Regions from separate parts of the Erwinia sp. E602 genome, predicted to be linked through region 1. Evidence: predicted binding sites of a transcription regulator. Region 1 holds the regulator's gene; the other holds the start of a gene.
The links. The regulator LexA, encoded in region 1, represses DNA repair genes until DNA is damaged. The targets are predictions, from matches to a motif close to TNCTGTATGTACATACAGNA.
Positions count from the first base shown of each region.

Region 2: the regulator LexA is predicted to act here: its motif matches at 5,653-5,672, upstream of dinB (DNA polymerase IV).

Region 1 covers NZ_CP046582.1:4,447,446-4,462,090, reverse strand. Annotated here, with positions in the region: gene lysC (lysine-sensitive aspartokinase 3) at 1-19, opposite strand, end outside; lysine riboswitch at 101-293, opposite strand; gene pgi (glucose-6-phosphate isomerase) at 667-2,313, shown strand; gene yjbE (exopolysaccharide production protein YjbE) at 2,840-3,079, shown strand; gene GKQ23_RS22065 (YjbF family lipoprotein) at 3,155-3,802, shown strand; gene GKQ23_RS22060 (capsule biosynthesis GfcC D2 domain-containing protein) at 3,799-4,554, shown strand; gene GKQ23_RS22055 (YjbH domain-containing protein) at 4,554-6,647, shown strand; gene psiE (phosphate-starvation-inducible protein PsiE) at 6,806-7,222, shown strand; gene ubiC (chorismate lyase) at 7,268-7,795, shown strand; gene ubiA (4-hydroxybenzoate octaprenyltransferase) at 7,797-8,663, shown strand; gene GKQ23_RS24110 (hypothetical protein) at 8,770-8,901, opposite strand; gene plsB (glycerol-3-phosphate 1-O-acyltransferase PlsB) at 8,914-11,379, opposite strand; gene GKQ23_RS22030 (diacylglycerol kinase) at 11,507-11,875, shown strand; gene lexA (transcriptional repressor LexA) at 12,037-12,645, shown strand; gene GKQ23_RS22020 (CsbD family protein) at 13,290-13,499, shown strand; gene zur (zinc uptake transcriptional repressor Zur) at 13,737-14,252, opposite strand; gene dusA (tRNA dihydrouridine(20/20a) synthase DusA) at 14,447-14,645, shown strand, end outside.
Region 2 covers NZ_CP046582.1:3,794,632-3,809,276, reverse strand. Annotated here, with positions in the region: gene mtnK (S-methyl-5-thioribose kinase) at 1-463, shown strand, start outside; gene fadE (acyl-CoA dehydrogenase FadE) at 640-3,165, opposite strand; gene lpcA (D-sedoheptulose 7-phosphate isomerase) at 3,388-3,966, shown strand; gene GKQ23_RS19085 (class II glutamine amidotransferase) at 3,993-4,760, shown strand; gene dpaA (peptidoglycan meso-diaminopimelic acid protein amidase) at 4,731-5,465, opposite strand; gene dinB (DNA polymerase IV) at 5,687-6,742, shown strand; gene pepD (beta-Ala-His dipeptidase) at 6,969-8,426, opposite strand; gene gpt (xanthine phosphoribosyltransferase) at 8,687-9,145, shown strand; gene frsA (esterase FrsA) at 9,264-10,514, shown strand; gene crl (sigma factor-binding protein Crl) at 10,572-10,973, shown strand; gene ompC (porin OmpC) at 11,078-12,190, opposite strand; gene proB (glutamate 5-kinase) at 12,437-13,540, shown strand; gene proA (glutamate-5-semialdehyde dehydrogenase) at 13,550-14,645, shown strand, end outside.

The DNA of each region.
Region 1 (14,645 bases):
CGATCAGATTTTGAGACATGACTACCTCGTGTCAGGATATTTTCCATCAGCCTTGGCACAAGGGGGAGAGCAGGAACGGGTCAGACGTAGAAACTACGAGTCACCCGGAAGCGCCCCACCTTGCAAAACGTCTGTTCATCAGACGTTCCGGTGACAACCCAGAGGATTCAGCCCCTGTGGTCGATACGTCCCACTCCGCGTGGGTAATACCTCGGCGTCGCACCCCATCATATGCCTTCGCTGGATACGGTTCCTCCAACACACTGCCTGGGCGACGCGCCTCTTCCAGGTTGCGCACGGGTGCGCAAACAGGCGCATAGAAATATCGGTTTATCCCCCCGCTGTCAACGACAGTCGGCCGATGATTACTGATATTCCTGAAGGGGCTGGCGGTATTACCGCTGCTAATCGCCAGCGGCAAAAAAAACGCCCGTCTGGGCGAAAACATCAATTTTTCTGCGCACATCACGGACTATAATTTTCAGCCTGATGCCGTCATACTGAAACGATTAGTGCGAATCATCCGCAGTTAGCATAACGATACCGCCCGGACGACGCCGCAATGATAGCTCGTGCCTGTTACAGGAAAAGGTCAGCGTCGCGCGACGAACGCGTACACTGTCGTCCGGCTGATTTACGATTCTTAAATAAAAAGAGTGTGTTGCTATGAAAAATATCAATCCGACACAAACCGCTGCCTGGCAGGATCTGCAGCAGCATTTTGAACAGATGAAAGATGTGCAAATTGCTGACCTGTTTGCTAAGGATAGCGCCCGTTTCACCGCGTTCTCCGCCACCTTCGACGATCAGATCCTGGTGGACTACTCCAAGAACCGTATCACCCGCGAGACCCTCGATAAGCTGCAGGCGCTGGCAAAAGAGACTGACCTGCAGTCGGCAATCAAATCAATGTTTTCCGGTGAGAAGATCAACCGCACTGAAGATCGCGCGGTACTGCACGTTGCGCTGCGTAACCGCAGCAACACGCCAATCCTGGTCGATGGCAAAGACGTGATGCCGGAAGTCAACGCGGTGCTGGAAAAGATGAAGGGCTTCTCTGAGCGCATCATCAGCGGTGACTGGAAAGGCTATACCGGTAAAGCGATCACCGACGTGGTGAATATCGGCATCGGCGGCTCGGATCTCGGTCCGTTTATGGCCACCGAAGCGCTGCGCCCGTACAAAAACCACCTGAATATGCATTTCGTCTCCAACGTGGACGGCACCCATATCGCCGAAACGCTGAAGGACCTCAGCCCGGAAACCACGCTGTTCCTCGTGGCCTCCAAAACCTTCACCACCCAGGAGACCATGACCAACGCCCTGAGCGCGCGCGACTGGTTCCTCAAAGCGGCCGGCGACCAGCAGCACGTCGCGAAGCATTTCGCCGCGCTGTCCACCAACGGCAAGGCGGTGGCGGAGTTCGGTATCGATACCGACAACATGTTCGAGTTCTGGGACTGGGTTGGCGGCCGCTACTCGCTGTGGTCGGCGATTGGTCTGTCGATCGTGCTCTCCATCGGTTATGACAACTTTGAGCAGCTGCTGAGCGGCGCACACGCGATGGATCAGCACTTCGCCAATACCCCGGCTGAGCAGAACCTGCCGGTGCTGCTGGCGCTGATCGGCATCTGGTACAACAACTTCTTCGGTGCTGAAACCGAAGCGATCCTGCCGTACGACCAGTATCTGCACCGTTTTGCCGCCTACTTCCAGCAGGGCAATATGGAGTCTAACGGCAAGTACGTTGACCGTAACGGCAACCCGGTGGATTACCAGACCGGCCCGATCATCTGGGGCGAGCCGGGCACCAACGGCCAGCACGCGTTCTACCAGCTGATCCACCAGGGCACCAAGCTCATCCCGTGCGACTTTATCGCGCCGGCGATCACCCACAACAAGCTGGGCGACCATCACAATAAGCTGCTGTCCAACTTCTTCGCGCAGACCGAGGCGCTGGCCTTTGGTAAGAGCCGTGACGTGGTGGAGAAAGAGTTTGCCGATGCCGGTCTGGCCGCCAGCGCCGTTGAGCACGTGGCGCCGTTCAAGGTGTTTGAAGGCAACCGTCCGACCAACTCGATCCTGCTGCGCGACGTGACGCCGTTCAGCCTCGGCGCGTTAATTGCTCTGTATGAGCACAAGATTTTCACTCAGGGTGCGATTCTGAACATCTTCACCTTCGATCAGTGGGGCGTGGAGCTGGGCAAACAGCTGGCGAACCGTATTCTGCCTGAACTGGCCGATGGTACAGAGGTAACCAGCCACGACAGCTCAACTAACGGCCTGATTAACCGTTATAAGTCCTGGCGTTAATCGGGCTTATCGCAGAACCGCATCACCACCCCGGGCAACCGGGGTTTTTTAACAGTCGTCTTTTTTCGTTTTTTCCAGCATCGGCGTGTGGAAACTGTGCGCCCCCTCTCTAGGATTAATCTTAAAATGCGTTTTTTTTCCTCGCATTTTACGCCGATTTTTTTGAAAATATCCCGCGTTTATCTCTAGTTATGTCCGCTAATGTAAAGTTTAACTGGATGATTTTATAAACTTTTATTTGCAAAAATGACTAATTATTACCATCATGTCGTGCTTAATCTGATTTAAGGCGCTTTTACCATAACAGGGTGTTGTTGCCGCCTTTAATTGGCATTAAGTTTCGTAAAATGGCTATTTTGCATAATTTAATGTGCAAAAAAGCGGTTTGTTGAGCATGGATTAGTGAAACTGACCGGCTAAAGCGACTATTATTAGTCCGCTGATTTCTGGAGTTTTATTCCCCATACTATGAGTGCCGGGTTCCATTCTGGCCCCGGTGTTCATTCATTTCATGAAGGAAAGTGCAATGAAAAAACTGTTATGGGCTGCTGCAGCCTCTGTGTATTTAGTGGGTGCTTCTGCTGCGTTTGCTGCACCTGGTGACGCTGCTGGCGTTGAAGCTGGCGCGCTGTCTTCTGGTGCTGCAACCGCAATCGGCGTCGGCGTTGTTGCCGTTGTTGCTGGCGTTGCAGTCGGTGCAGCAGGTGGCAGTAACGGTTCTAATACCGGAACCACCACTACTACCACCACCAGCACCACCCGCTAAGTATCACTTTTAAACATAACCACACGTCCGTGTGGTTATTTTTTACGTCACCTATTTGCTCAGGGATCCTAACCGGTGCGAAACCTACCTCTGCTGCTAATCTGCCTGCTGTTACAGGCCTGTACCGCCACTCAAAAAGGCTTGAGTGACGCCGCGACCCAGGCTTTCCTTGGCCCCGATGATATTCAGGTGACCGCTGAACGCATTAACGCGCTGCCTTATGCCAGCATGTATTTGCGTGTCGCTGACGGTCAGCAAATTTTCGTGGTACTGGGCTTCAATGAAAACGGCCAGCAGAAGTGGATCACCAGCGATAAAGCGATGGTGGTGACGCAGAACGGCCGCGTAATCAAAACCCTGGGCCTGAGCGACAACCTGAACCAGGTCAGCAACCTGCAGCAGGATCCGCTGCGTAACCCGCTGCAGCTGACCGAGGGGGCCGGCTGGACCCGAACGCTGAGCTGGACCGAACAGGGCCAGCTGCGCGCCGGCGAAGCCGTCTCGCGCTTTACCCGTCTGAAGGATGAGGTGCTGCAGTTAGCCGGGAAGCCGGTCGCCTGCCGCGTCTGGCAGGAAGAGGTCTCTATGGCCAGCAACGGTAAGTCCTGGCGCAATACCTTCTGGATCGATACCACCAGCGGCCAGATGCGTAAAACTGAGCAAGACCTTGGCGCAGACTATCTTCCCGTGACCACCACTATCCTGAAGCCGGCAAAATCATGAAAAAACTGATCGCTTTATGCGCAGGGATAGCGGCCTCGCTGTCGCTGCAGGCCCTGGCCGACAGCCAGGTTACGGTGTTTTATCCCGGCCAGCAGCAGACCGCACAGGTCAGCCACGCCGCTAACCTCGCCCAGCTGGTGGCCAGCCCGGCGCTACAGGGGAAAACCTGGTGGCCCGGCACGGTCATTGCTGAAAAACAGGCCACTGCGGTGGCGCTGCAGCAACAGCAGCAGCTGCTGGCACGCCTGGCGGGCTGGCGTGATGCGCTGCGCGGCGATGATGATGCCGCCCAGGCCGCGGTGGTCGAGAACGTGCGTCAGCAGGTTGCCGCGCTGAAGGTTACCGGCCGTCAGCTGGTCTCCCTCGACCCGGATCGGGTTCGCCTCTCGTCCTCCGCCAACCGCCGGCTGGTGGGTGACTACAGCGTCTACACCCTGGCCGAACCGACCTCCGTTACCCTGTTCGGTGCGGTAGACGGTGCCGGAACAACGCCGTGGGCGGCCGGGCGCAGCGTGGCTGACTACCTGCAGCCGCGTGACCACGTGCGCGGCGCGGAGCGCAATACGGCGCAGCTGATAACGCCGGACGGGCAGGTGAGCGAGGTGCCGGTCGCCTACTGGAACCGCCGCCACGTTGAGCCCGCCGCGGGCAGCATTATCTTTGTAGGCTTCTCCTCCTGGACGCTGCCGCGCGACCTGGCCGATCTTAACCAGCAGATCGTATCTGTTCTGACGCACCGGATCCCTGACTGATGAAAAAACGTTACCTTCTCAGCCTGCTCTCATTCTCTGTCACCTGCGCGCTGCAGGCACAGGCGGCTTCTTACCCGGAACCTGTCGGTCCGTCACAGTCTGACTTCGGCGGCGTCGGCCTGATGCAGGTGCCGACCGCGCGGATGGCGAAAGAGGGCGAGTTCAGCCTCAACTACCGTAACAACGATCAGTATCGCTTCTACTCGGCTTCGGTAGCGCTGTTCCCGTGGCTGGAAGCGACCGTGCGCTACACTGACGTCCGTACCCGTCAATACAGCGGCTCGGAAGAGTTCAGCGGCAATCAGAGCTACAAAGACAAGGCGTTTGACCTCAAGCTGCGCCTGTGGGAAGAGGGCTTCTGGCTGCCGGAAGTGGCGGTCGGCACCCGCGATCTGGGCGGTACCGGGCTGTTTGACAGTGAATACCTGGTGGCGACCAAGGCCTGGGGGCCGTTTGACTTCACCCTCGGCATGGGCTTTGGCTACCTCGGCAACAGCGGCAACGTGACTAACCCGTTCTGCCGGGCCAGCGATAAATACTGCTACCGTGACGGCAGCAACGGCACGCCGGGGTCGGTCAGCATCAGCAACGCCTTCCACGGTCCGGCTGCGATCTTCGGCGGTATCGAATACCAGACGCCGTGGCAGCCTCTGCGCCTGAAGGCCGAATACGAAGGCAACGATTACCAGGGTGACTTTGCCGGCAAGCTGGAGCAGAAAAGTAAGTTCAACGTCGGAGCCATTTACCGCGTCACCGACTGGGCGGACGTCAACGTCAGCTACGAGCGTGGCAACACCTTTATGGCGGGCTTCACCCTGCGCACCAACTTTAATGACAATACCCAGGTGCAGCGTGATAAGCCGGTACCGGCTTACAACCCGCAGCCGCAGGAGCGGTTCCTCGAGCCGACCACCACCGCCGCGCAGCTGACCGACCTGAAATACAACGCCGGCTTCGACGCGCCGCGCATTCAGGTGAAAGGCGACACGTTGTACGCAAGCGGTGAGCAGACCAAATACCGCGACACCGCACGCGGCGTGGAGCGCGCCAACGTGATCCTCGCCAACCATCTGCCGGAAGGCGTAGAGAAGATCCGCGTCACCGAGATCCGCAATAATATGCCGCAGGTGACCACCGAAACCGACGTTGTCAGCCTGAAGCGCCAGCTGGAAGGCTATCCGCTGGGGCATGAAGAGACGCTGCGTCAGGTGCGTATCAACCCGCACCTGCCGGAGAACGCCGAGCAGGGCTTCTACATCGACGGCGATCGCCTCGACTACAGCCTGTCGCCGGTGCTCAACCAGTCGGTTGGCGGCCCGGAAAGCTTCTACATGTACCAGGTGGGCGTGTCGGCTAACGCCAGCTACTGGCTGACCAACCACCTGCTGATTGACGGCAGCGTGTTCGTCAACGTGGCCAACAACTACAACCGCTTTAACTACGACGGCGCGCCGGGCGACTCGAGCCTGCCGCGGGTGCGTACCCACATCCGCGAGTACGTGGAAAACGACGCCTACGTCAACAACCTGCAGGCCAACTACATGCGCCACCTCGGCGGTGATTTCTACGGCCAGGTGTACGGTGGTTATCTGGAGACCATGTACGGCGGCGTCGGCGGTGAACTGCTCTATCGTCCGCTGGACGCCAGCTGGGCGATTGGCGTCGATGCCAACTACGTTAAGCAGCGTGACTGGGACAACATGATGAAGTTCACCAACTACAAGGCCAAGGTGGGCAATCTGACCGGTTACTGGCAGCCGTGGTTCTTCGAGGGCGTGCTGGTCAAGGCCAGCGTCGGGCAGTATCTGGCGGAGGATAAGGGCGTGACCGTTGACGTCTCCAAACGCTTCGACAGCGGCGTGGCCGTCGGCGTCTACGCCACCAAAACCAACGTCTCGTCGGAAGAGTATGGCGAAGGGGACTTCACCAAAGGGTTCTACGTCTCCATCCCGATGGATCTGTTCAGCCTCGATCCGATCCGCGGCCGCGCCCAGATCAACTGGACACCGCTGACGCGTGACGGTGGCCAGCAGCTGGGTCGTAAGTACAACCTCTATGACCTGACCAGCGATCGCGATATTAACTACCGCTGATCCTGCCAGCGCCGGCCCGCCACGGTTAGCCGTACGGGCCGGCGCTGACCCCGCTATTGCCCCGCATCCGGCGGGGTGTCTTGTGATCTGCGTCACACTCAAGCATAGTATCAGCAGCGGTTTTCCCGCCAGATAACAATGACGTTGAGGTATGACCCATGACTCCCCCCGCCCATAACACCCCGGCCACCCGGCTGGCTTTTGCCCTGCAGATGGTGCTGAACGCCGGCCTGATTGCGCTGGCCGTGATCCTGGTGATTTTTCTCGGTAAAGAGACCATCCACCTGGCCAACGTGCTGCTGAACACCGGCGAGCAGACCTCGTCTTACCTGCTGATTGAAGGCATCGTGATCTATTTTCTCTACTTTGAATTTATCGCGTTGATCGTCAAATACTTCCAGTCGGGCTACCACTTCCCGCTACGCTACTTCGTCTATATCGGCATCACGGCGATTATCCGCCTGATTATCGTCGACCATAAAAATCCGCTGGATACGCTGGCCTACACCTTCGCCATTCTTATCCTGGTGTGCACTCTGTGGCTGGCGAACAGTAACCGCCTGAAACGCGAGTAAGAAAATGGGGTACACTCGGGTACCCCATTTTTACGGAGAAGTGTTATGGCTGAGAACGCGCTGTCGCCGTTGCGCGCGATCGACTGGCTGCCCGAATCCTCACCCCTGCTGACCGCCCCCCTGCTTGACTGGCTGATGGAAGTTGACTCAATGACCCGGCGTTTTGAACGCTACTGCGGTGAGGTGACGGTCAACGTGCTGCGCGAAGGCTTTGTCGGCGGAGACGCCTGGCCGGAAGAGTCAGCGCTGTTGCCTGACGAGCCGCGCTACTGGCTGCGTGAAATTGAGCTGTGCGGCGACGGCGTACCCTGGCTGGTGGCGCGCACGCTGGTGCCGGAGTCAACGCTGGTCGGGCCGGAGCAGAAGCTGCAGCAGCTGGGCAGCGTGCCGCTGGGGCGCTATCTGTTTGCCAGCTCAACCCTGACCCGCGATTTTATTGACGTCGGCCACCACGGCGCGCTGTGGGCACGGCGCTCGCGCCTGCGCCTCACGGGCAAGCCGCTGCTGCTGACCGAACTGTTTTTACCCGCTTCGCCGCTGTATGCCAGCCTGGCGCCAGAGCAGAGATCCTGACGTGGAGAGAAGTCTGCCAATGAGTAAATTAGCGGCGTACTGCCGCCTGATGCGCATCGATAAGCCGATCGGCACGGTGCTACTGCTGTGGCCGACGCTGTGGGCGCTGTGGCTGGCGGCGGACGGCGTGCCGCCGCTGAACGTGCTGCTGGTGTTTACGCTGGGGGTAATTACCATGCGCGCTGCCGGCTGCGTGATTAACGACTTCGCCGACCGCAAAATCGACGGCCACGTCAAACGCACCCGGCTGCGCCCGCTGCCGAGCGGGGCGGTCACCAGCCGTGAGGCCAAACTGCTGTTTGCCGGGCTGGTGCTGGTCTCCTTCGCGCTGGTGCTGACCATGAACCGCATGACTATCCTGCTGTCGTTCGGCGGCCTGACGCTGGCGTGGATGTACCCGTTTATGAAGCGTCACACCCACCTGCCGCAGGTGGTGCTGGGCGCGGCGTTTGGCTGGGCGATCCCGATGGGCTGGGCGGCGGTCAGCGAGAGCGTGCCGCTGGTCTGCTGGCTGCTGTTTTTTGCTAACGTCTGCTGGACGGTGGCTTACGACACCCTGTACGCGATGGTCGATCGCGACGACGACCTGAAGATTGGCGTCAAGTCGACGGCGATCCTGTTTGGCCGCTTCGATAAGCTAATCGTCGGACTGCTGCAGCTGGCAACGCTGGCGCTGATGGCGCTGGTCGGCTGGCTGAGCGGGCTGGGCGGGGCGTTCTGGTGGTCCATGCTGCTGGCGGCCGGGCTGTTTATACACCAGCAGAGGCAGGTGGCAGGACGCGATCGCGACGCCTGTTTCAGGGCGTTCCTGAATAACAACTACGTCGGTATGGTGCTGTTTGCCGGCATCGCTATCAGCCTCTGGTAGCCGCGCTCTGCGCCGGTGGCGAGCCTTAGCATCATCAGGCTACCGTCGGGACAGGCGAAAAAAAGGCCGGTCGCGCTGGCGCAGTAAATCATGGGGCTTCCCCTCTTTACTGGCTCAGTGCGACCGGCCTTTTCGTTGCAGGCAACACCGGGTTGCCGTTTAACTGATTTTTACCGCGGGCGTGGCTGGTGGTCAGGGCGTTGCCCCATGACTCCGGGGCAACCGCACTCTCCGTCACCGCGTCACCGTATTACTCCGGCGCGATCGCGCTCTCCGTCACGGCAGCGGCGGAGGGCTCCGGTGCCACAGCACTTTCAATCGTCATCCGCACGTCCTGGGTGATCAGCTCCGCCAGCAGCTGGTAAACGCGCTGGGTCCGTTCAACCTGGGCATCACCGGAATCGCTGATGTAGCCTTCATCACGCAGCGTCAGCACCAGCGAGGTGAACACCGCCTTGTCGAAGAACTCCGGCGCGTTAATGCCGTGCAGCACCGACAGGCGCTGGGCCATGGTGCGGCTCTCTTTCTCCAGCGTGCCGCGGTTAATCGCCGGGTTCGCGCTGAGGATCGAGAAGGTAATGGCATAACGCTGCAGGGTTTCGCGTACGCCGGCGGCCAGCAGCTGAAGGGTGCGGAAACGCGGCGGGTTCAGGCGCAGATGCTGGTCTTCCACCAGCAGCAGGCCCTGACGCGCCATCTCGGCCACCAGCGGCTCAATCACCTGCGGCAGCTCTGCGGCATCCCAGCGCAGGAACAGCTCGCTTTTCAGCATCGGGTAGATCACGCTGACCTGGCGCAGCAGCTCATCACGGCTCAGCTCGCGGTGCTGCATCAGGACCGCGGCAATCAGCGACGGCAGCACCAGCATATGATGAATGTTGTTGCGGTAGTAGGTCATCAGCACCGCCTGCTCGCGCGGCAGAATCACGATCTCACCGATGCTGTCCTGCTCCAGCTCAAACTTATTCATGCTCAGCGCGTGTTCCAGCAGCGCTTCCGGCGTCATATCCGGCACGGTGGCATCCGGCGAATAGGGCACGTTGCGCAGCAGTTCGACGTAGCAGCCGAGCTGTTCGGTCAGCTGGTCACGGGTCATCGAGCGCTGGCGTGAAGCCAGCAGCGCGGTCACGCACAGGTTCATGGCGTTCGCCGCCCCGGCGTTGTTGATGCGCACCATCACTTTCTGGGCAATATCGTTCACCGCCGGGGTTAACCACGCCGGGCGCTGGGCCTCAATCGGGTCAATCGCCTCGCGCCACTCCGGCACCTGCTGGTTAAGATACGCGACCAGCGGCAGCGGTTCGCCAAAGTTGACGTAGCCCTGGCCGAGATTTCGCAGCTTACGCAGCCCGCGCACCATCGACAGGAAGCCCTCTTTCTCTTTGGTCGCGCCGCGCAGCTCTTTAGCGTAGGTACCTACTTCCATCACGTGCTCGTAGCCAATATAGATCGGCACCAGGGTGATTGGCCGGTTGCCGCCGCGCAGCATCGCCTGAATGGTCATCGACAGCGTGCCGGTTTTCGGATCGAGCAGGCGGCCGGTGCGTGAGCGTCCGCCCTCCACGAAGTACTCCACCGAATAGCCGCGGGTAAACAGCTCGCCGAGGTATTCGCGGAATACCGTCGAGTAGAGTTTATTGCCCTTAAAGGTGCGACGGATAAAGAACGCCCCCAGCCGGCGGAAAATCGGCCCGGCCGGCCAGAAGTTCAGGTTAATTCCGGCCGCGATATGCGGCGGCACCAGCCCCTGGTGATAGAGCACGTAGGAGAGCAGCAGGTAATCCATATGGCTGCGGTGGCACGGCACGTAGACGATCTCGTGGCCGTCCTGCGCCAGCTGGCGTACGCGCTCACCGCCGTTGACGTTGATCCCCTGGTAAAGCTTGCTCCAGGTCCAGCCCATAATGCGGTCGGTCAGGCGGATCGCCTCATAGGAGAAGTCGGCCGCCACCTCTTCCATCAGTTCGATGGCGTTCTGCTGGGCCTTCTCATGGGAGATTTTCTTGCTGCGCGCCTCGTCTTCCACCGCCTTGGCGATGGCTTTCGACTGCAGCAGCTTGTTAAACAGGTCCTGACGCACCGGCAGACGCGGGCCGATCGCCGCCAGGCGCTGGCGGGCGAAATGCATACGCGCCACGCGGGCCAGCTTCTGAGCGATGGTTTTATCCGTGCCGTGCTCGGTGGCCATATGGCGCAGCGAGACCATCGGCGAGAAGCGCACGAAGCTGTCGCGCCCCAGCCACAGCACCGCAAAGAATTTTTGAATGCCGTTCAGCACCCGCAGATGCGGCTGGCTTTCGCCCTGCACCTCGCGTCCCGGCGCACGGCCAAACATCACCGACACCGGCACCATCTGCACATCAAGGTCAGGATGGCTGCGGTGCAGGTCCAGATAGTCATGGAACAGCTTGACCGAATCCGGGTTTGGCACGTAGTAAGGGAACAGGCGCGGGCCGTCATGGATAAACACATAACGCGGCAACAGGGTGCCATCGATCTCCAGCGGCTGCAGCGGATCCGGCAGCTCCTGTTTGCGACACTGCTCACGCAGCGCCAGGAGATCGGCCTTTGAATCATAAGGCAGCACATACATAATAGGGCGCGACGTATCGAGCCCGAGCTCAGCAACCGGCTCGGCCGGAATTGCCTTACTCTTTACCAGAAATTTAACTGGCAGATTCAAAAGGTTATAATATAAATTACGCCAACCTGACATAGACAACATGAAGCCTCTTGTTAGCAAAGCGCCGCAAGCATACCAGAAAGCGCCAACAGAATCTGTGGTGTTGCAAATTGTGCTACACCCGTCTCCGACGTCAAACTTCTCAAAGGGTTCCCTGATTATGGCAAATAACGCCACCGGCCTGACACGAATCGTAAAAGCAGCCGGTTATTCGTGGCAAGGATTACGCGCCGCCTGGCAGCATGAAGCGGCCTTTCGCCAGGAAGCGATCGCGGCGATTATCGCGGTGGCGGTGGCCTGCTGGCTGGATGTTGATGCCGTCACGCGCGTACTGCTGATCGGTTCGGTGGTGCTGGTGATTATCGTCGAAGTTCTCAACAGCGCGATTGAGGCGGTGGTGGACCGCATCGGCAGTGAAATGCATCCGCTGGCCGGGCGCGCAAAAGATATGGGCTCCGCCGCCGTCCTGCTGAGCATCTTACTGGCAATCGCTGTCTGGGCCATGTTGTTACTGCCGAATCTGCAATGAGTTATCCAAAAAAGGCACTTTCATGCGGCGAAAGTGCGCCAGCTGACCTCTGCAACGCCCCTCTGATGCAAAATTGATCGCCAGCGGGGCGGGTTTGGGTTCCCAAGGGCGAAATAGCTGTATATACTCACAGTCGACTGTATAAACAACCAGGGGGCGGGATGAAAGCATTAACGGCACGGCAGCAGCAGGTCTATGACCTGATTCGCGACCATATTAACCAGACCGGTATGCCACCGACGCGGGCAGAAATTGCCTCGCAGCTCGGCTTCCGTTCCCCCAATGCCGCCGAAGAGCACCTGAAAGCGCTGGCGCGTAAAGGCGTGATTGAGATCGTCTCCGGCGCCTCGCGCGGCATTCGCCTGATGATGGAAGAGGTCAACGGCCTGCCGCTGATCGGCCGCGTGGCAGCCGGTGAACCGCTGCTGGCGGAAGAGCATATTGAAGGGCACTATCAGGTGGACCCGGAAATGTTCAAACCGAGCGCGGACTTCCTGCTGCGCGTCAGCGGTATGTCGATGCGCGACATCGGTATTCTCGACGGTGACCTGCTGGCGGTACACAAGACCGAAGACGTGCGCAATGGCCAGGTGGTCGTGGCGCGTATCGACGATGAAGTGACGGTAAAACGTCTGAAGAAGCAGGGCAACACCGTGCAGCTGCTGCCGGAAAACCCGGACTTCCAGCCGATCGTGGTCGACCTGCGTGAGCAGACGCTCACCATCGAAGGCCTGGCCGTGGGCGTGATCCGCAACGGCAACTGGCAGTAGCGCGACCCACCACGGCTCATCACGCAGCGGCCTCCTCCCCGCCGCTGCGCATTTCCCCTTTGAATTCCTGCGCACGCTTTCCTGCTGCATGACAGCCTGCCTGAATCAGCAATCTTACCGATCATATCCTTTGTGCTGACGTGCTGACGTGCTGATATATAGCCCTGACCGATCGATGCCTGTGACCCGGCGAACGCGTCCAGCCCGTCAGAGGTCGACAGGCAGTGACAGGTGAAGTTCCAGATACAGGTTCCGCACAGGCAAGGATACCGCTCCAATATGAAACTACTTTCCGTTGCCGATAAGCAGCTCTGGCGGCTGGCGGCTGGCGGCTGGCGCTGTGGGCGATCTGGCGGCGTCACTGGCGGCGGGGCACCTGGTTCAGCGCTGAACGATAATGGAAATATTTAGTTACTTACGTGATGCCCAGTCTTAGTCTCTGATTTACATTCACTTTTATCGGTTTTCTGCCTGCAGGAGAGCCGATTTTATCTTTTAATCGTCCACTCAGCGCATATCCGCGCGTTTCTACTATAATTAACTCTGTGTTCAGCGCTAATCCAGATTTTTATCTGGTAATCAGGCGCACTTACAAGACGAATACGCTAAAGGCTGTTCTAAACCTAAGCTGAGGGAGTTATATGATGAATAAAGACGAAGCGAGCGGTAACTGGAAGCAGTTCAAAGGTAAAGTGAAAGAACAGTGGGGCAAGCTGACCGACGACGACCTGACGGTCGTGGAAGGTAAACGCGATCAGCTGGTCGGAAAAATTCAGGAACGTTACGGCTACCAGAAAGATCAGGCCGAAAAAGAACTGAAGGACTGGGAAACCCGCAACGATCACCGCTGGTAATCTCTGCCTCTGAGAATTGGGCTCCTACCCCAGGCACAAGGATCGTGCCAACTCTCACCAACCCCGTAACAGATCCCCTGACTCACTGAGTAGTGACCCGTTACTGTACTGGCTACAGCTCTGTCGCCATTAACCCCGTTTTCTCTTCAACAGACCTGCCTGCAGAAATATCCCGTTTATCCTACAGGTAACCCTGTCAGCGATCGCATCCGCACCCGGCATGCAGGAGCACTGAACTCAACGTCCGCGTTTTTTCGCCGGTGCGCTGTGATCGTGATCGCAGGCCTCATGGTGAGAGCAGGTTTCAATCTCCGCGCAGCCCGAGCAGAAGCCATGCGCTTCAATCACGCTGTGGCCCAGCGTGAAGCCGGTTTTCAGCGCCAGCGATGTCAGGATCGCCTCAACGCCGTCGGCATGTTGTTCGCTCACCGACCCACAGCGATCGCAAATCAGCATCGCCGACGTGTGGGAGTGCTCTTCGAAATGGTGGCAGACTACGTAACTGTTGGTTGACTCTACGCGGTGAATAAAGCCTTGTTCCAGCAGGAAATCCAGCGCGCGATAGACGGTCGGTGGCTTGGCCTGCGGCTCGGACTCGCGCAGCAGGTCCAGCAGATCGTAGGCGCTGATCGCGCCGTTCTGCACGCTCATCAGGCGCAGCACTTCCAGCCGCTGTGGCGTCAGGCGCACGCTGCGCTGCTGACAAATGACTTCCGCCTGCGTCAGGATATTTTCTGTAGTCGTGGTGTTCATTATTCCCTCCTCAGGCCAGACTGAAACGTTATTTTATCACGTCTGTGCTAAAACGCCGAGTTTGCATACCGCTGCTGCCACCGTCCGCCTGGCGTGGCGGGCAAACCGCGCCTGAACGCTATATCCCTGTCCACCAGCGTGCTATCATTGCGCACAATATCGTCACCCCTTTTGCTACAGAGTTTGCGCGTTTCATGACTGAAAAATTCCCTGCACACCGCTTTTCGATTGCCCCGATGCTTGACTGGACCGACCGTCACTGCCGTTACTTCCACCGCCAGCTGACCCGCCAGACGCTGCTCTACACCGAGATGGTTACCACCGGTGCAATTATTCACGGCAAGGGCGACTATCTGGCCTTCAGCCCGGAAGAGCAGCCGATCGCGCTGCAGC
Region 2 (14,645 bases), 650 kb from region 1:
CGCCGAATTTGGCTTCTACGGCCCGATCGGTTTTGATATCGGTACCGCACTGGGCAATCTGCTGATCGGTTACTGCGCGCTGCCGGGGCTGCTGCCGCCACGCGAAGCGGCGGACGGGCGCGAGAAACGCCTGGCTGACGTGCGGGAAGTGTGGCTGAGCTTCAGCGAAGGTTTCCTCGCGCTGGCGGCGGAGAAAAGCCGCGACCGGGCGCTGGCGTATCCGGGCTACGCCCGTGAGTTTCTGCAGAAGGTGTGGCGCGATACCATCGGTTTCTGCGGTACCGAACTGATTCGCCGCACCGTTGGTATGTCGCAGGTGGCGGATATTAAGAGCATCGGCGATGAAGCGATGCGCGTCGAGTGCGTGCGTCAGGCTATTACGCTGGGCCGCAGCCTGATCCTGCTGGCTAACCACGTGCCGGATATCGACGCGATGATTATGCGTATTCGCCAGAACGGCTGAATCAACAAAACGGCCCCGGCAAACGTCACCTTCAGGGTGAACATCTGCCGGGGCCGTTGATTATGTCATCAGGCTCTCGAGCCGCTCCTGTTATTCGTCAACCTCAGTACAGGCTGCTGCTCCCACGTTGTACTCAGAGGGTAACGGCGCTTTCGCTTCACGTAGCGTTAAGGCAGTCAGGCCGCTTCTGTTTTACGTCCTGCAGTCGTTTGCTCAGTCGTTCCTGTCCCCGTCGCCACGCCTGTTGTCGTTTCTTTCGCCGTTCCCTGTGCCGTTTTCGGCTGCTGCTCGCGCTTTACCGGCTGGGTTGCCAGCGCATCGGCGGCAAACTCATCGACGTTGATTGAGCGCAGGCGGCTGGTTTCTGCACGAATCAGCACCTCCGCTTCTTCCTGCGTGACCCAGCCAGCCGCCAGCCCTTCGGCGGCCAGCGCGTCCAGACGGGTAAAGGAGAAGTGTTGCTGCTGCTGTTTGCACAGGCGATCGTGAATCGCTTCGGCGGCCATCACGTCCTGTAGCGCCTGTTCCAGCTGACCGGCCGGGTTATTTTCACCCGGGGCCAGATACTGGCCACGACCCAGCCGGCTGCGGGTAGCGGAAGGCACCTGCAGAATGCGCGCCAGCTGGTGGTCAAGCTGGTCAGACGGCGCACGGCAGCGGCGGCCGAGCGGGAAGATCACCCCGCGCAGCAGCATGGCGATCGGCCGGTTAGGGAAGTTGCGCAGCAGGGCGTCGATGGCGATTTCCGCCTGGTTAAGCGCATCCTGCACGCCCCAGTGCAGCAGCGGCAGGTCCGCCTCGTTGCGTCCCTCATCCTCATAGCGCTTCAGCGCCGCAGAGGCCAGGTACAACTGGCTTAAGACATCCCCCAGCCGTGCCGAGATGCGTTCACGGCGTTTCAGGCTGCCGCCCAGCGAGGCCATTGATACGTCGGAGAGCAGAGCCAGGTTGGCACTGATGCGGTTCAGATGCTGATAGTAGCGGCGGGTGGCATCACGGGTTGGCGACACGCTGGTCAGCCCGCCGGTCAGCCCCAGCCACAGGCTGCGCACCTTGTTGCTGCCCACGTGGCCGATATGGCGGAACAGCGCCCGGTCAAAGGCGACCAGATCGTTGCTCTGCGCGGCCGCCATCTCCTCCAGCACGTAAGGGTGGCAGCGGATCGCCCCCTGGCCGAAGATAATCATGCTGCGGGTGAGAATATTCGCCCCTTCCACGGTAATGGCGATCGGTGCGCCCTGATAGGCGCGGGCAAGGAAGTTGCTGCTGCCGAGCATAATGCCTTTACCGCCGGCAATATCCATCGCGTCGACGATCGCCCGCTGGCCGCGGTGGGTGCAGTGATACTTGACGATCGCCGACAGCACCGCCGGTTTTTCTCCCTGCATAATGCCGCTGGTGATAAGCGTAGCGGCGGCGTCCATCACGTAAGCGTTACCGGCGATGCGCGCCAGCGGCTCTTCAATCCCCTCCATTTTGCCGATCGGCAGACGGAACTGGCGACGAATATGCGCGTAAGCGCCGGTGGCCAGCGCAATGCTCTTCAGGCTGCCGGTGGAGTTGGAGGGCAGGGTAATGCCGCGGCCAACCGACAGGCACTCAACCAGCATGCGCCAGCCCTGACCGGCCATCGCCGGGCCGCCGATAATGAAGTCGATCGGCACGAAAATATCGTTGCCGCGGGTCGGGCCGTTCTGGAACGGCACGTTAAGCGGGAAGTGGCGGGTGCCGATCTCCACGCCTGGCGTGCCGGTCGGGATCAGCGCACAGGTAATCCCCAGCTCTTCGGTTTCGCCCAGCAGGTGCTGCGGGTCAGAGAGCTTAAACGCCAGCCCGAGCACGGTAGCGATCGGCGCCAGGGTAATATAGCGTTTGTTCCAGGTCAGGCGCATGCCCAGCACCTGCTCACCCTGCCACTCGCCCATGCAGACCACGCCGGTATCGGGAATGGCCCCGGCATCGGAGCCGGCTTCCGGGCTGGTCAGCGCAAAGCAGGGGATCTCTTCGCCCCGTGCCAGTCGCGGCAGATAGTGTTTTTTCTGCTCTTCCGTACCGTAATGCTGCAGCAGTTCGCCCGGGCCCAGTGAGTTAGGCACGCCAACGGTAATCGCCAGAATGCCGGAAACGCCGGCCAGCTTCTGCAGCACCCGCGCCTGGGCGTAGGCGGAGAACTCCAGCCCACCGTACTCTTTCTTAATGATCATCGCGAAAAAACGGTGCTGTTTCAGGTATGCCCACAGCTCGGGGGGCAGGTCGGCCATTTCGTGGGTAATGCTGAAGTCGTTGGCCAGCCGGCAGGCTTCTTCCACCGGGCCATCCAGAAACGCCTGCTCTTCGGCGGTCAGCACCGGCCGTGGGTAGGCGTGCAGCTTGTTCCAGTCCGGCGTGCCGCGAAACAGATCGCCCTCCCACCAGGTGGTACCGGCGTCAATCGCCTCTTTCTCAGTGCGCGACATCGGCGGCATTACCTTGCGGAAGGTGCCCAGCATCGGTTTGCTGAACAGCGACTGGCGCAGCGATAGCAGGTTAAACGGCAGCAGCAGCAGCGCCAGTGGCAACAGCAGCCACAGCGTCCACAGCCCGACCAGGCCGAGCACGGCGGTCCACGCCAGCAGGATCAGGCTGGCGGTTGCCAGGCTGATGCGGTGGTAGAACAGGGCGCTAATCAATACGATTGTCGCCACGATACTGAGAACCATCATAATGAGTGCTCCATGTCGCAAGAAGTAAGAGGTCATACCAGTTGCTTTATATTTAGTTCAGCAGGAGAAATGACGCAATCTGTTTACACAATAATTACAACCTGGCTCACAAAGCCGCCGCCCTTGCGGCTAATCCGCCCTGCCGCCGGGGAGATCGCTTTTCGCCTTACCGGCAACTTGATAAACTTATTGGGTAACTCTTACCTCATAAAGGACATCCCTATGTACCAGGACATCATCCGCGCTGAGCTGAATGAAGCGGCAGACACGCTGAATACGTTTCTGAGTGACGACGCCAATATCCAAACCATCCAGCAGGCGGCGGTGCTGCTGGCTGACTCCTTCAAGGCCGGGGGGAAGGTGCTGTCCTGCGGTAACGGCGGCTCGCACTGTGACGCGATGCACTTTGCTGAGGAGCTGACCGGCCGCTACCGCGAAAACCGCCCGGGCTACCCGGCGATCGCCATCTCTGACGTCAGCCACCTCTCCTGCGTCAGTAACGACTTTGGTTATGACTATGTCTTTTCGCGCTACCTGGAAGCGGTAGGCCGTGAAGGTGACGTGCTGCTGGGCATTTCCACCTCAGGCAACTCCGCGAACATTATCAAAGCGGTTGAGGCGGCCCGTGCGAAGGGGATGAAAGTGATCACCCTGACCGGAAAAGACGGTGGCAAAATGGCCGGTACGGCGGATATTGAAATTCGCGTACCGCATTTTGGCTACGCCGATCGCATCCAGGAGATCCACATTAAGGTGATCCATATCCTGATGCTGCTGATCGAAAAAGAGATGGTTAAATAACTTCCGTTTTTTCTTGAGGTAAGACTATGTGCGAACTGCTCGGGATGAGTGCAAACGTCCCGACGGACATCTGTTTTAGCTTTACCGGGCTGGTTCAGCGCGGGGGCGGAACCGGTCCGCATAAGGATGGCTGGGGCATTACCTTCTATGAAGGGAAAGGCTGCCGCACATTTAAAGATCCACAGCCGAGCTTCCAGTCGCCAATTGCGCGGCTGGTGCAGGAATATCCGATCAAGTCCCATTCGGTGGTGGCACACATTCGCCAGGCGAACCGCGGTGAGGTGTCGCTGGAAAATACCCATCCGTTTACCCGCGAGCTGTGGGGGCGTAACTGGACCTACGCGCACAACGGGCAGCTGAAGGGTTATAAAAACCTGGAAACCGGCAGCTACCGTCCGATCGGTGAAACCGACAGCGAGCTGGCTTTCTGCTGGCTGTTGCACAGGCTGACCACGCGCTATCCGCGCACGCCGGGCAACTGGCCGGCGGTGTTCCGCTATATCGCCGAGCTGGCCGCAGAGCTGCGTGAGAAGGGCGTTTTCAATATGCTGCTGTCGGACGGCCGCTATCTGATGGCGTTCTGCTCGACCAATCTGTTCTGGGTCACCCGGCGTGCGCCGTTTGGCAAGGCCAAGCTGCTGGATCAGGACGTGGAGATTGATTTTCAGAAGCAGACCACGCCGAACGACGTGGTCACGGTGATTGCCACCCAGCCGCTGACGGCCAATGAGAGCTGGAACAAAATTGAACCCGGTGAGTGGGCGCTATTTTGTCTGGGTGAGCGCGAGGGCTGAGTTGTTACTTTCCGGGCCGTTCATCATCGGGCGGCTCAACACGTATTTTCCGTCGCTAACGGCCACCACTGGTGGCTGTTTGGTTTGCACAAAGTGCGCATAACCCGGCTGCAGCTGTTTCCAGAAGTTGATATAGGTTGAATAGCGGTGGCGCTGCATATTGCTGTCGGTCATGCGGAACGGATAGATGCTGACCTCGACGCGCTGCTGGCCGTTGCGCAGCGCCGCTTCCACGTAGTGATAGATCTCGTCCATATAAGCATCGGTCATCGCGTAGCAGCCGACGGACACGCAGTTGCCGTGGATCATCAGGTAGTTGCCCTGATAGCCCTGCTGGCGGTCATATTCATTCGGGAAGCCGGTGTTAATCGCCCGGTAAAAGCGGCTGTTAGGCTTCAGCTGCGACAGTCCGACGCTGTAGAAGCCCTCCGGGCTTTTAAAGTCGCCCTGCACGCGCTTCGGCCCGAGACCACCGGAAAAATTACAGATGCGATAGCTGTCGAGCAGGCGGAATTCGTTGCCAATTTTGCCGTACAGCTCCAGCGTGCGCTCTTCTTTGAAGATTTGCAGATACACTGGCGTACCCAGCAGTTGTTTCTTTAACTCTTTGCTTACCGGTGCCAGCGGCGTGATCACGTCAGGTGCGCTGGCGAAGACCACGGCGGGCATAAAAATCATCGCAAACAGCAGTGCGATTTTGGCCATTCTGTTTCCCTTGAAAAGAGGGGTGGAAAGCAACGCCCGCAGGCGTCGGTACTGACAATATCGGACAATTCCGCTATCGCAGCGACACATTAGCATTGTCCATTTTTTTAGCAAGATTGCGAAGAATAAAAACCTTTTCCGGCGAGGATGTGACGGCGATCGGGGCCGGATTGAATTTGCTTAATATGGCTGTATACTTATCCAGTACTGTCGGAGGGGATATGCGCAAAATCATTCACGTGGATATGGACTGCTTCTTTGCCGCCGTGGAGATGCGCGACGATCCAACCCTGCGCGAGATCCCAATCGCCATCGGCGGCAGCCAGACCCAGCGTGGCGTGATCAGCACCGCGAACTATCCGGCGCGGAAATATGGCGTGCACAGCGCCATGTCCACGGCGATGGCGCTGAAGCTCTGTCCGCATCTGCGGGTGATCCCCGGCCGCTATGACGCTTACAAAGAGGCCAGCAGCCATATCCGCGATATCTTCTCGCGCTATACCTCGCTTGTGGAGCCGCTGTCGCTGGATGAAGCCTATCTCGACGTCTCCGACAGCCCGCACTGCCACGGCTCCGCCACGCTGATCGCCCGTGAGATCCGCCAGACCATCCAGCGTGAGCTGGATCTCACCGCCTCCGCCGGGGTGGCGCCGATCAAGTTTCTCGCCAAAATCGCCTCCGATATCAACAAACCGAACGGGCAGTTCATTATCACTCCGGAAGAGATGCCCGCATTCCTGCTCGGCCTGCCGCTGGCGAAGATCCCCGGCGTCGGCAAGGTGACGGCGCGCAAGCTGGAAGAGCTGGGCCTGTATACCTGCGCAGACGTGCAGAAAACCGATCTTGCGACGCTGCTAAAGCGCTTTGGTAAGTTTGGCCGCGTGCTGTGGGAGCGCAGCAACGGCCTCGACGAGCGTGAAGTGGTGGTGGAGCGCCAGCGCAAGTCGCTGGGGGTGGAGCGCACGCTGTCGGAAGATATCCATGAATGGCAGGCGTGCCTGCCGGTGATTGACCGGCTGTATGATGAACTGGAGCGGCGGTTGCAGCAGATCCGGCCCGATCGCCAGATCGCCCGCCAGGGCGTTAAGCTTAAGTTCAACGATTTCCAGCTCACCACCCAGGAACACGTCTGGCCGGTGCTGAACAAAGACGATTTGATTGCGGTTGCGGAGAAAGCCTGGCACGAGCGGCGCGCAGGGCGCGGCGTCAGGCTGGTCGGTTTGCACGTCACGCTGCTGGACCCGCAGCTGGAGCGGCAACTGCTGTTGGGACTGTAGACGATCGCCGATGCATCGAACCGTTCTGCTGGTGAGGCGTAGCATAAAGTGGGTGGTTTGCAGCCTGGGGCTCGCTGGCATGAATGCGGATAGTCTGCAGCAGGGACACAACAGCGTAAAGCAGGGGCGGGGAGAGCAGGGCGCTAAGCGAAAAATCTGTAGCCGCCCTGCGGTGGCTAAAGTAGCCGGCACGGAGTGTCAGAGACAGGTTCCGCGCCGGTAGGGCTTACTTCGCCGGGATCGCCTTCAGCAGCGCGGTCAGCAGCTGCCAGTAGAGATCGACGCTGGCGATATGCACCTGCTCATCCGGCGAGTGCGGGCCGGTAATGGTCGGTCCGATGGAGACCATATCCATCTCCGGGTACGGCTCTTTGAACAGGCCACACTCCAGGCCGGCGTGGATCACCTGAATGTTCGGCGTTTTGTTGAACAGCTGCTGGTAGGTATCGCGTACCAGTGCCATCACCGGCGAAGTCGCGTCCGGCTCCCAGCCCGGATAGCTGCCTTTGGCCACCGTTTTTGCTCCGGCCAGCTGGCCCAGCGCGGTCAGCGTTTCCACCAGGTAGGTTTTTCCGCTGTCGATCAGCGAGCGTACCAGGCTGTTGATCTTCGCGCTGTCACCTTCAAAGGCCACCACGCCGACGTTCAGTGAGGTTTCCACCACGCCTTTCATCACGTCAGAATTGCGGATCACGCCGTTCGGCGTGCTGTTCAGCAGCGCGACAAACGCATCACGGCTCTGCGCGGTCAGCGCCTGTTCGCTGCTCGCCACCACCTCGGTGACGAGGGTGATGTTTTTCTCAACCTGGCTCAGCTCGTGCTGCAGGGTGGTCAGGTAGCCTGCCGCCAGCGCCTTCAGCTGGTCAGCGTTGCCGGCCGGCAGCGCCAGCGTGGCGAAGGCCTCACGCGGGATGGCGTTACGCAGCGTGCCGCCGGTGAAGTCGATCAGGCGCAGGTCGAGATCGGTCGCGTGAGCGAACAGGAAGCGCGCCAGCAGCTTGTTGGCGTTGCCGAGGCCGACGTGAATATCACAGCCGGAGTGGCCGCCTTTCAGGCCCTTCAGCGTCAGCTTCAGCGTCTGGAAACCGGCAGGCACTGCTTCCCGGGTCAGCGGCAGGGTGGTGGTGAAGTCGATGCCGCCCGCGCAGCCCATGTAGATCTCGCCTTCCTCTTCAGAGTCGGTGTTGATCAGGATATCCGCCTGCAGCCAGCCGGCCTGCAGACCGAAGGCACCGACCATGCCGGTCTCTTCGGTCATGGTCAGCAGCACCTCCAGCGGGCCGTGCTCGACGCGGCTGTCGGCCAGCACCGCCAGCGCCGAAGCGAGGCCAATACCGTTATCCGCGCCCAGCGTGGTGCCGCGCGCTTTGACCCACTCGCCGTCAATCCACGGCTGAATCGGGTCTTTGGTGAAGTCGTGTACCGTGTCGCTGTTTTTTTGCGGCACCATATCCAGGTGCGCCTGCAGCGCCACCGGTTTACGGTTCTCATATCCCGGGGTGGCCGGCTTGCGGATCAGGATATTCCCGACTTCGTCGCGTTCGTTCCAGAAACCCTGCTCGCTGGCCCACGAGACGATATACGCAGCCAGCTGCTCTTCATGGTAAGACGGATGCGGAATTGAACAGATTTTGGCAAAGATATCCCACAGCGGCTGTGGCGATAATTGAGACAGTTCAGACACGATGACTCTCCTGTGTCAGCAGCACCGGCCTGCCGCAGCGGGCGGTGAAGCAGTGATCGGTTGGACATTTCCCGCCGGGCATTCCGGCGTGATGAGGCAAGAATATCACCCTTTGCGGCCGCCTGCTTCGTTCGCTCGGCCAAAAAAGCGGTTACCCGCGTTTCTGACGCTGGTTTTTAGCGCGTCAGATCACTATAATTCCGCGCAACCTTTTCCCATTGCACATTTTTTAAGCCAATCACGTTGGCCGGGATTTCTTTATGAGTGAAAAATACGTCGTCACCTGGGACATGCTGCAAATTCATGCCCGTAAACTGGCTCAGCGCCTGCTTCCTGTTGAACAGTGGAACGGCATTATCGCCGTCAGCCGCGGTGGCCTGGTCCCTGCGGCCCTGCTGGCCCGTGAACTGGGCATCCGCCATGTGGATACCGTGTGCATCTCCAGCTATGACCACGACAACCAGCGCGAAATGAAAGTGCTGAAGCGTGCAGAGGGCGATGGTGAAGGCTTTATCGTAATTGACGATCTGGTGGATACCGGCGGCACCGCCCAGGCAATCCGCGATATGTACCCGAAAGCGCGTTTCGTTACCATCTTCGCCAAGCCGGCCGGCCGTCCGCTGGTTGACGACTACATTATCGATATCCCGCAGAATACCTGGATTGAACAGCCGTGGGACATGGGCGTTGCCTATATTCCGCCGATTGTTAAAAACTGATTGATGTCGGTCAAAACGCGCCCGGTTATGCCGGGCGCGTCTGTTTTTAGGCTTCGCCTGTTTCCATCGCCTGCGGTAGACTGAGTGTCTGATCCGCACGCCGAAGGAGACCCCACCCGTGTCACCGAAAAATCTCAGCGAAGAACTGTTCAAACCGCGTTTTAAACATCCGGAAACGTCATCGCTGGTGCGTCGTGTCCACCATCACCGCCCGTTAAACATTCATTCTGCCCTCGATGGGGAGAACCGCCCCGGATGGTACCGGATGATTAACCTGCTGCTGTGGACCTGGCGCGGGCTGTCACCCCTGGAAGTCAGCGAAGTGCTGGCGCGTATTGCGGTCAGCGACGTTGAACACACCGACGATCGGCTGCTGGATACGGTGATCGGCTATCGCGGCGGTAACTGGATCTACGAATGGTCAACCCAGGGCGCGGCGTGGCAGCAGAAGGCCAGTGAGTGCGATGACGATCTGCTGGCCGGCCAGCACTGGCTGCATGCTGCGAATCTCTACAGCCTCGCGGCCTATCCTTACCTGAAAGAGGATGTGCTGGCCGATCAACCGCTGCTGCTGGCCAACCGTGCTTATCAGGAAGCGACCAGCCGCCTGCCCGGCGAGCTGAAAGAGCTGGAGTTTGCCATCCCCGGCGGCAGCCCGGTGACCGGTTTTCTGCATATGCCCGCAGGCGTGCAGGCCCCTTATCCGACCGTGCTGCTGTGCGGCAACCTCGACTCGCTGCAGAGCGATCACTACCGTTTATTCCACGACTATCTTGCGCCCCGCGGCATAGCCATGCTGACGCTGGACGTGCCGTCGGTCGGCTTCTCCGCCAAATGGCGGCTGACCCAGGACTCCAGCTTCCTGCATCAGCAGGTGCTGCGCCAGCTAGACCGGGTGGCGTGGATCGATCATACCCGGGTGGCGGCATTCGGCTTCCGTTTCGGCGCCAATGTGGCGGTACGGCTGGCCTATATGGAACCGCAGCGCCTGCGCGGCGTGGCCTGTCTCGGGCCGGTGGTACACAGCCTGCTGAGTGACGCCAGCCTGCAGGATCGGGTGCCGGATATGTATATGGATATGCTGGCCAGCCGCCTGGGTATGTCCAGCACCTCAGACAGCGCGTTGCGTACCGAAATGAGCCGCTTTTCGCTGAAGCTGCAGGGGCTGCTGGGCCGCCGCTGTACCACGCCGATGCTCTCCGGCTACTGGGCCGACGATCCGTTCAGCCCGGAAGAGGAGTCACGGCTGATCGTCAGTTCGTCGGCGCAGGGGCGGCTGCTGCAGATGAAATCCTCACCGGCGCTGGCCGGTTTTGAACGCGGATTGAACGAAATCGGCGACTGGTTATTGCAACGATTACGCGCCTGATTTGCTAAAATTGCTGACTTTGCTACAACTATAGGCTCAACCAAGGAGTGTAAAACGATGACGTTACCGAGTGGACATCCTAAGAGCCGCTTAATGAAGCGCTTTGGCTCATTAGGTCCTTACATCCGTGAAGGCAAATGTGAAGGCGATCGCTTCTTCTTTGACTGTCTGGCCGTCTGCGTCAACGTCAAACCGGCACCGGAGAGCCGCGAGTTCTGGGGCTGGTGGATGGAGCTGGAAGCACAGAGCGACCACTTCACCTATGAGTACCATTTTGGTCTGTTTGATAAAGAGGGTAACTGGAAGCCAACGGCGATCAAAGGTAAGGACAATAATGCCCGCCTCGAAGAGACGTTACGCAAGTTTCATGAGCGCCTGAAGGCGCAGCTGGCCGAGCTGGAGCTGGGGCTGGTACCTGCCGCCGGGTTTGCCGATCAACCGGTTAAACTGAGCGCGTAAGTGCAACGCATGGCGGTAAAAGAATAAAGAAAAGGCCGGTGAGGAGAGCACCGGCCTTTGTTCAGACACATTATGAGGGGTGTTACAGGGTCGACACTGACCGCTTAGAACTGATAAACCAGGCCTACGGCAACCACGTCGTCGGTATTCAGAGACAGTTTATTGTCGTCATCCAGCTGGTTAATTTTGTAATCCACATAGGCGTTCATATTCTTGTTGAAGTAATAGGTTGCGCCCACATCAATGTATTTCACTAAATCTTCGTTGCCGAGACCGTTCTCCATATCCTTACCTTTGGTCTGGATGAAGCCCAGTGACGGACGCAGACCGAAGTCGAACTGGTACTGTGCCAGCAATTCAATGTTCTGAGTTTTGTTCGCCATGCCGCTGATGCTACCACCGGTTACGGTGTTGGTGCCGCTGATTGGCGTCATGTTGCGGGTTTCGGTGTAGATTGCCGCCAGGTACAGGCCGTTGTTGTCAAACTTCAGACCGGTACCCCAGGAATCAGCTTTATCGCCGTGGCCGTAAGCCTGCGCCTGCTGGTTGTTGGTACGGTCGGATGAGGTGTAAGCACCGCTGACGCTCACGCCGCTGTCGCCCAGTGCGTAAACCGCAGACATACCGTAGCCGTCACCGTTCTGACGCGCAACGCTGGTACGGTCGTTAGCGCCGCCCGCGTCGTTTTTACCCTGATACTGCAGGGCGAACTTCAGGCCATCCACCAGGCCGAAGAAGTTGGTGTTACGGTAGGTGGCCACGCCGGTGGTACGCGCGGTCATGAAGTTGTCGGTACGCGCCGTGCCGTCACCGCCGAACTCTGGGAACATATCGGTCCAGGCTTCCACGTCGTACAGCACGCCGTAGTTGCGGCCGTAGTCGACCGAGCCGTACTGGCCGAATTTCAGACCGGCGAAGCCCAGACGGGTTTTGTTGCCGTTCTGCGCATCAGAGCTTTCGGAGTTGTTGGCGTTGAAGTGGTATTCCCACTGACCGTAGCCGGTCATCAGGTCATTAATCTGGGTCTGGCCTTTGAAGCCCAGACGAACGTAGGATTTATCGCCGTTGTTGCTGTCGCTGTCGCTGAAATAGTGCAGGCCTTTGACCTTGCCGTACAGGTCCAGCTTGTTGCCGTCTTTGTTATAGACTTCTGCGGCCTGAGCTGCGGTGGAGAGGGCCAGTGCGGCGGTTAAGATTGCCAGTGCGCTTTTCTTCATTTTGCTATCAATCCCGAAAGAGTAAGTGTGTAAGCGGCCCACGGGGCTGCTCAAGGCAGGAACGTTTTACCCTTTTCGTATTAAACTTTTATTACACTTCTATACATTTCTTGTTATTAACGAACTTTTCGACTAGCAAGTGGTCAGGGCTTTTTCGTCGTTTTCCCAGGCTTGCTGTTGGTTTCCGGCGCGACACCTGTTAAAACGTTGCTTCGCACTCTTTTTTTACAATATGGCAGGAAATTAATGAGCAGCAGCCAGACCCTGGTGGTAAAACTGGGGACCAGCGTACTGACCGGCGGATCCCGTCGGCTGAATCGGGCCCATATCGTTGAACTGGTGCGTCAGTGCGCCCAGCAACATGCGGCAGGCCACCGGATTGTGATTGTGACGTCAGGGGCAATGGCCGCCGGGCGCGAACATCTTGGCTACCCCGAGCTGCCCCCTACCATCGCCTCAAAGCAGCTGCTGGCTGCGGTGGGGCAGAGCCGTCTGATCCAGCTGTGGGAACAACTGTTCTCGATTTACGGCATCCATATCGGTCAGATGCTGCTGACCCGCGCAGACCTGGAAGACCGTGAGCGTTTTCTTAACGCCCGCGATACCCTGCGCGCGCTGCTCGATAACCATATTGTGCCGGTGATTAACGAAAACGACGCGGTGGCCACCGCCGAGATCAAGGTCGGCGATAACGACAACCTGTCGGCGCTGGCCGCGATCCTCGCCGGTGCGGACAAACTGCTGCTGCTGACCGATCAGCAGGGGCTGTTTACCGCCGATCCCCGTAATAACCCGCAGGCCGAACTGATCGGCGACGTGCACGCGATTGACGATGCGCTGCGTGCGCTGGCCGGCGACAGCGTTTCCGGGCTGGGCACCGGCGGCATGACCACCAAGCTGCAGGCGGCCGACGTGGCCTGCCGCGCCGGCATTGACACCATCATCGCGGCGGGCAGCCGCCCTGGCGTGATTGGCGACGTGATTGCGGCTAATCCGGTGGGCACCCGCTTCCACGCCTTCCAGACCCCGCTGGAAAACCGCAAACGCTGGATCTTCGGCGCACCGCCGGCCGGTGAACTGGTGGTCGACGACGGCGCGCTGGTGGCGATCCTGGAGCGCGGCAGCTCACTGCTGCCGAAGGGCATCCGTTCGGTCAGCGGCAACTTCTCCCGCGGGGAAGTGATCCGCATCCGCAACCTGCAGGGGCGGGACGTCGCCCACGGCGTATCGCGTTACAACAGCGATGCCATGCGCATGATTGCCGGACACCACTCGCAGCAGATTAGCGATATTCTCGGTTATGAATATGGTCCGGTGGCCATCCACCGCGACGATATGATTGTGGCTTAAGGAACAGATATGCTTGAACAAATGGGTAAAGCGGCCAAGGCCGCGTCATATCAGCTTTCGGTACTCAGCACCGAACAAAAAAACCGCGTGCTGCTGACCATCGCGGACAGCCTGGAGTTGCTGAGCGCGGAGATTCTGGCCGCCAACGAGCAGGATCTGGCGGATGCCCGCCAGAACGGCATGAGCGCCGCGCTGCTGGATCGGCTGATGCTTAACCCGCAGCGCCTGAAGGGCATCGCGGATGACGTACGCCAGGTATGCAATCTGGCCGATCCGGTCGGCGTGGTGATCGACGGTGGCCGGCTGGATAGCGGCCTGCGCATCGAGCGCCGCCGCGTGCCCCTCGGCGTGGTGGGGGTCATTTATGAAGCGCGGCCAAACGTGACCGTCGACGTTGCCAGCCTGTGCCTGAAAACCGGCAACGCGGTGATCCTGCGCGGCGGCAAAGAGACCTACCGGACCAATGCGGCGACCGTGCGCGTGATTCAACGCGCGCTGCAGCAGCATGGGCTGCCGGCTGGCGCGGTGCAGGCGATCGAAAGCCCGGATCGCGAGCTGGTTAATCAGCTGCTAAAGCTGGATCGCTACGTTGATATGCTGATCCCACGCGGCGGTGCCGGGCTGCACAAGCTGTGTCGAGAAAACTCGACCATCCCGGTGATCACCGGCGGTATCGGCGTGTGCCATATTTATGTCGATCGCAGCATCGAGCTGGAGCCGGCGCTGAACGTGATCGTTAACGCCAAGAAGCAGCGCCCGAGCGCCTGCAACTCGGTAGAGACGCTGCTGATTGATGCGGCGATCGCTGACAGCTTCCTGCCTGCGCTGAGCGCGCGGATGGCGGCCGAGGGGATTACCCTGCACGCCGATCCGCGTTCGCTGCCGCTGCTGCAGAATGGCCCGGCGGCCGTGAGCGCGGTGACCGACGCTCAGTACCGCGACGAGTGGCTGGCGCTGGATCTCAACGTGAAGCTGGTGGATGGACTGGATGAAGGGATTGCGCATATTCGCGAATACGGCACCCAGCACTCCGATGCGATCCTGACCCGCACCCTGAACCACGCCGACCGTTTCGTCAACGAAGTTGACTCTTCAGCGGTCTACG